DNA from 2 places in the Planococcus sp. YIM B11945 genome. Region 1 is predicted to be linked to the other one. Evidence: riboswitches for the same ligand, from Rfam matches in the RefSeq annotation. Region 1 holds a riboswitch; the other holds the start of a gene.
What was found. A riboswitch is a leader RNA that binds a small molecule or an ion and turns the genes downstream of it on or off. The one in region 1 is predicted to bind thiamine pyrophosphate.

Region 1 (3,386 bases):
AATTCAAGTGGATTTTGCGTTGAACGAAGCCCGCATCAATATGGAAACCATTTTAGAGGAATTGAAAGTAAAGGCGCCTAACGCCGATGTCTATGTAATGGGCTATTATTTTGCCTATCCTCACGTAAGAGAAAGCCAAAAAGAAGGCACGGCGAAGCAATTAGATCGCCTTAATGAAATTCTGAAAAGAAGTTCGGAACAAGCGGGTGCCCAGTTTGTTGCTGTCGATAAAGCGTTTGGCGATAAAGCGGTGGATAAAGTACCGAACCCGGCAGATGTTCATCCAAATATTTTTGGCTACCAAGCGATGGCAAATGCGTTTTTGAACGAGTACCAAAAAGGATGGAAAGTGGAAAAGGGAGAACTTCCAAAAGCTGATCCGAAGTCATTTGAAGAAATCATGCAAAGCCAGGAAGGGCAAGGAGAAGCCGTTGAAGGAACTTCTTCCCAGCCTTCCGATAGCATGAAGGAAGATTATTTGGCTCTGCTGGAACCAATTCCTTACATTTAAAGCCATGCATAACAAAACCCCGATCCGGATATTCCAGATCGGGGTTTTGGCATTTAGCGTTTCCGTGGGTTCGGTTTATACTGGTTGGTTGATTGAGCAGCTCCAGCACCAGCTTTTCGTTTATTCATAGCTTTCCGTATAATCGGGTAAGCGATTGGTCCATACTTGATAGCGGTTTTTACAATGCGGCCAATTCCCATTATCATCTCTCCATTCGTTTAGTAAAGGTATTATACAAGTTCCCGAAAATAGGGAGATGCAAACATTTATTCTTTGGAAAGTGCCTGCAAGAGAAGAATTTCCTTATAGGCCTGGACGCTGGATAACTCAACATATTCCGCATTTCCATGCCAATCGCCGCCGCTTGGCCCGAATTCGATTGCACCTTCGCCATTGATGGGGATTGCGTAATAGCGGGTATCAGCGGCTCCATGCTGGCCGAATAAAACCGGTTCCGTTTTCGTCACTTGGCGAATAGCTTTTTGCAAACTTAAAATTGAACTGTGTTCAGCAGATGTTTTTAAAGCGGGCGTAGAATTGTCCGCTTGATAATCCATTTTCAGACCAAGCGTTTTTGCCAACTCTGCCATTTGGTGAATAATTTCATCTGGATCCTGCCCAGGCAAAAAGCGGATGTCATAAGAAACATGGCATACTTCAGGAACCACGTTGTAGCGCTTTCCAGCATTCATAATGGCCAAGTTGACAGAAGGGTGCTCGTAAAAGTCGGTTGATTGTTTTTGAAAAGGAAGTTCCGACAACTGCTCATGAAATTTCATTGCACATTCGATGGCATTGATGCCTTCCCAAGGCCGGCTGCCGTGAGCAGGTTTTCCTTTGAACACCAAATCCATATGTAAAACGCCTTTCGACTGCACCCCAACTTTTAAACCGGTCGGTTCGCCGCAAATCACGAAGTCGCCGCTGTAGCCTTGTTCGACTAGCCACTTGGAAGTATTTTCGCCGCCAATTTCTTCGTCAGTGACCAGATGCAGTTGAACGGTCCGTTGCAGCAATGAAGCGTCTAATTCCACAAAAGCTTGCATCATTGCTGCAACGCCAGCTTTCATGTCAGCAGAGCCGCGGCCGTAAAGGCGATCCATTTTCTCTATCGGAACAAATTGTTCTTCGTGGCCCGGAACGACATCAACATGTCCATTCCAAATAATCGTATCACTGCCGCCGCCTTTGCTTGCCGTCAACATGAGAAAGCCGTTATGTTCATGGAGAGTAACCAATTGGCCGCGTTCTTTCAGCCAATCAGCGCAATAAATCAAGGCTTCGTTTGCGCCGGTTTTCGTATCGCTTTTGATTTGGATCAGATTTTTTAACAAGTCAATCATATGAGAGCCGCCAAATTTCTGGCCGCTGCCACCCCCTTTGTAAAATTATTCACCTGTAAGATTGCTTTCGGTTGAAGCCTTCGGTACAATACATATGTTACCGAAAATCATGTATACACCACAAGGGGAGCTTTTGCTGAGAGTGAACAGTTCTGTTCTTACCCTTTGAACCTGTAAGTTAACGCTTGCGCAGGGATGTGGATGGAAACCTGCCCTTATGCGGCGTCAGGCTCTATCCTGACGCCGCTTTTATATGGAAAAAAATAGGTTTTATTCTGCTTTCCCTTCTGGTGTTGTGCAAACACATTAAGGAGGAAGTTATGAGAAACAAACGCATTTTATTATTGGTGGAAATTGCAATTTTTGGCGCTCTGGGATATGTTCTCGATTTTGTCGCGTTTAAAATGCCGCAAGGGGGATCCGTCAGCTTGGTAATGATTCCGATAGTCTTGATGGCATTCCGAAGAGGTGTAGGGGCGGGCGTATTGACCGGGTTGCTGGTTGGCTTGCTGCAAATTGTCACGGGTGTCATTTCAGTCACGCCATTGTCATTCGGGTTTGTCATTTTGCAAGTGATTCTCGATTATCTGGTTGCTTATGCTATGGTCGGCTTTGCTGGCAGCATGCGAAGCCAATACGTGAACGGACTGCAAAACGGAAAAACGGGCAGCATGATTTCTGCAATTGTCATCGGCATTTTGATCGCATCCTTTTTGCGCTACGTGGTCCATGTGATCACCGGGATTTTGTTCTTCGCCGAATTTGCAGAAGGAAATGTAGTCATTTATTCCATCATTTATAACGCTACTTATATGATTCCGGTATTCTTGCTCGCCGCAGTTGTGTGTTCAGCACTATTTGTAGCAGCACCGAAGTTAGTGGACAGCAAAGCATAAGCAGCAGGGGTTGTCCCAAAAGGGGCTGACGTCCATTCCAGCCCGCAGGAGTCGCCGCATCCATTCCCGTCAGCTAATTATAAAAAAGGCTAAGAAAAGCACCACTTTTCTTAGCCTTTTTTATATTTTGCAGTTATGGACAGCCTCTTTTCTTATTGTCGATTTTGTCCGCTATCCATTGTTTGTCAGGCCTTACCTGGGCGCTTCCGCTTTTCTTATGGTCCAGACTCCAGCGCCCAGCCTCTTGAGGTCGCTGGCTATCTTGCCAGCAATGGCAAAGAACGCCATTACTTTCAAGCCCTCCAGCGCTTGTCGAGGCTTACCTGGGCGCTTCCGCTTTTCTTATGGTATAATTTTTAATTAGAAAAGCTTGAAAGAAGGGTATTCAATGATTGCCAGTACAGAAAAAGAAATAGAAATGTTGAAAAAAGCCGGCCGCATGGTCGCTGAAATTCGTGAAGCGATGAAGGCTGCAACAAAACCGGGCGTCACAACGAAAGAAATTGACGAACTTGGCGGACAGCTGTTCAAAGAACTAGGCGGCTTGTCAGGCCCGAAAGGCGAATACGATTTCCCAGGATATACATGCATCAGCGTCAACGAAGAAGTGGCTCACGGGATTCCGGGCAGCCGCGT
Region 2 (3,386 bases), on a different contig from region 1:
GCAGCAGCACTTCCGGTTTCATGGCCAGTGCGCAGGCTGTGGCAATGCGCTGCTTCATGCCGCCGGACAATGATTGGATAAGGGTGTAGCGGTAAGCTTCCAAACCGGTCAATTCCAAGACGCCGGAAATGCGCTGTTCCATTTCTTCGCGAGCCACGTGCAAATTTTCCAGCGTAAAGGCCAGTTCTTCTTCGACCGTCGGCATGCAAAACTGGGAATCGGGATCTTGGAAGACGGTGGCGACGCGGTGGTTGATTTCCCCGGGCAAGTACTTTTCAGCAGGTTTGCCGAATAAAAGAAGTTCCCCTTCTACAACACCGTCGCTATTAAGCGGATACAGCCGGTTCAGCAAATACAGCAGCGTGCTTTTGCCGCAGCCGCTTGGGCCGGAAATGGCCACGCGTTCACCGCGCGAGATGCAAAAGGACACATTCTTTAGCGTCCAAGCTTCATCCTCCGGAAAGCGAAAGGATGCATTTTTAAGTGAAAAAATTTCATCCGACACGCGCATCACCTTTTTTCGCGCGGGCCACCGCATAGCCCCGAAGTGAACCAGTCGCAAGCAAACTGTCTGCGATAAACTTGCCGCCGATTCCAGCAATCACCATGCCGCTGATGACGCGGAGCGAAAACATCAACGCGACAAACGATGGATCGAGTGCCGCGTAGCCGGAAACGAAATACCCGTAAACAAAGCTGAAAACGGCAGAACCTGCACCAGCAAGCATCATGATGGCTAAGCTGAAGTGCTTATAGCCTGTCACTGCAAACGCTGCCTCGGCTCCCAAGCCTTGGACGGCTCCGGACAACAAAAGGCGGGGGCCGACTGCATTGCCGAGGAGCACTTCAATAGCGGCAGCCATCGTTTCCGACATAAACGCAGCACCCGGTTTTCGAATAATGTACATGCAAATGATCGAAACGATAAACCAAATGCCGAACATCCATTCATAGGCAAGCGGGCCGATCAGCGCTGCCCATAGGTTGCTGACATGGACAAACACCAAATAGACAATGCCGAAAACGACCGCAAACAGCGACATCAACACCACTTCTTTTAATTTCCACGACTTCAGCATGTTATTTGCCTCCGTGCGACGGGCTGTTGATGCTCATCGATACCGTCATGACCAAGTGGCGGTGTTCTTCGGTGCGGGCATTCGAAAACGCTTCTTCGTAAAATGCAAAGACGTCGTGGATGTCGCCATGGATGCCGCTCGCGTAATGCATCGATTCATTAAAGACGCCGCGTTTTTTTGCCCGGTCAACTTCCCGGTAAATGATATTCATGTAATCGGGGTTGTTCATCGGGTACAGCGCAAATTGTGACGATACATACTGCTTCGTCTTATCCGTATTCAACAGTTCGTCCGGCATGTCCAAAAACGCATCGCCTGCCGAATCACCCGGGCAACCGATTGAAAACGTGCCGGACAGCGCCACGTGTTCACCGGTCTTCGCCGCATGCAGCGCAATCGCTTTTGCTGCGTTGAACACATGAATTTCCTTGCCCCGAATCACCGTTGACACATCATCCGAATGGGTCCAGACATTGCTCAAATCCGTCTCCCGAAGCGCTCCTTTAATTACCCTAATAAAATCCCCAGTCATCGGATGCAGCGAAAAGCGAAATCCGACAATTGGGCTCGTACCGCATTGCAATGGTTCCATATCAATCGTCCTCCTTAAAAATAGGCACAAAAAAAAGCTGCATCCGCGAAGAAGCAGCCACTATTTCTATGCCAATAAATTCAAAAAGGATTTATTCCAGAAAAGCGCCGCACTTCCTCACGCCAGTATTACCTGGATCGAGTCATAAGGGATCGAAGCTTGCGCTTGCATCTCAGCCGAAAATCGGGCACCCCTAGTGCATTAAACGGTATGCAGTTGTTTTGTGAACGGGATTGTCCCGATGGGTTTAGTCTAGCGGAAGGTGGAAGGGATGTAAAGGAGAAAAATCAAGGTCGATTGGCAGCAGTTGCCTGAAAATAAATTATTTTAAAAAAGTGTTTGACAGTTTTCGAAATGTTAGCTACTATTGGAATCAAGCAAAAAACAATTTCATATGGAACATTATCAAGAGAGACCGAGGGATAGGCCCTATGACGTCCGGCAACCTCCAGAGAAATCTGGGAAGGTGCCAATTCCTACAGAATGAATTCATTCTGAAAGATAACCCAATCCATTTTCGGTGCCTCTTTCTGAATGAAAGGGGCATTTTTTATTGGGAAAAAAGGAGATTGCCATGATCAGCATAAAAGAACTTTCAAAAGAATACACAACGAAAAACGGCAAGGTGATCGGTGTAGAAAACGTCACGATGCACATCAAAGAAGGTGAGATTTTCGGCATTGTCGGCTATTCAGGAGCCGGTAAAAGTTCGCTTTTGCGGTGCATGAATCTTTTGGAGCGTCCCACAAGCGGTTCGATCCGTGTAGCCGGCCTCGATCTGACAAACTTAACAGGCGAGAAGCTGCGAAAAGCGCGGCTGAAAATCGGGATGATTTTTCAGCATTTTTATTTGATCAGCCAAAAGACGGTTGGGGAAAACATTGCTTTTGCGTTAAAGGCCGCGCGTTTGCCGGCAGATGAAATCGCTGATCGAGTCGATGAACTGCTCGACATGGTCGGCCTATCAGATAAAAAAGACGTCTATCCTTCACAGCTGAGCGGCGGGCAAAAGCAGCGCGTCGGCATTGCAAGGGCGCTGGCCAATAATCCGGCGGTTCTGCTTTGCGACGAAGCGACTTCGGCGCTTGACCCGAATACGACTTTGTCAATTCTGCGTCTCTTGAAGAAAATCAACCAGGAAATGAACATTACCATTGTCCTCATTACCCATGAAATGAATGTAGTCAAAGAAATTTGCGACCGGATGGCGGTTATGCAAGCCGGCCGTGTAATTGAAGAAGGCGACGTCTACACGATTTTCTCCGATCCCAAAACCGAGCTGGCTAAGGAATTTATTTCTTCTGTCGTGTCGATCGACATTCCGCAGCCGATCTTGTCCGCTTGCACGGGCCGTGTCATTAAAGTGCAGTTTAAAGGAGCGGTGGCTGGAGAAGGCGTCATCACAGACATGGTGCAGCATTTTGATGTGAAAGGGAATTTTTTGCACGGGTCAATCGAATACATACAAGAAAAACCGCTTGGCTTGTTTGTGATGGAAATCCAAGGAATGCCTGAAAACATTCACCGGGCAATTACATACATGGAAGGACGAGGCGCAAAAGTGGAGGTGATCGGCAATGGGGTTTGATTTTCAGCACATGATGGAATTATGGCCGGATATTTCAAAAGCATTCGGCGAAACGCTTTACATGATCGGCGTCTCGCTCGCAATTATCAAGTACGTCGTAATTCAGCATTCGATTGTCGTAATACGC

Region 2: linked by a shared signal. The riboswitch ahead of ACRRQV_RS03565 (YkoF family thiamine/hydroxymethylpyrimidine-binding protein) and the one ahead of thiT (energy-coupled thiamine transporter ThiT) in region 1 are both predicted to bind thiamine pyrophosphate.

The regions. Positions count from the first base shown of each region.
Region 1 is NZ_JBOZWR010000009.1:43,785-47,170, forward strand. Features, by position in the region: gene ACRRQV_RS16770 (SGNH/GDSL hydrolase family protein) at 1-511, shown strand, start outside; gene ACRRQV_RS16775 (hypothetical protein) at 565-711, opposite strand; gene ACRRQV_RS16780 (M20 family metallopeptidase) at 778-1,854, opposite strand; TPP riboswitch at 1,968-2,067, shown strand; gene thiT (energy-coupled thiamine transporter ThiT) at 2,175-2,750, shown strand; gene map (type I methionyl aminopeptidase) at 3,139-3,386, shown strand, end outside.
Region 2 is NZ_JBOZWR010000002.1:79-3,464, reverse strand. Features, by position in the region: gene ACRRQV_RS03575 (ABC transporter ATP-binding protein) at 1-430, opposite strand, end outside; gene ACRRQV_RS03570 (ECF transporter S component) at 495-1,079, opposite strand; gene ACRRQV_RS03565 (YkoF family thiamine/hydroxymethylpyrimidine-binding protein) at 1,081-1,671, opposite strand; TPP riboswitch at 1,769-1,876, opposite strand; SAM riboswitch class I at 2,071-2,179, shown strand; gene ACRRQV_RS03560 (methionine ABC transporter ATP-binding protein) at 2,246-3,259, shown strand; gene ACRRQV_RS03555 (hypothetical protein) at 3,249-3,386, shown strand, end outside.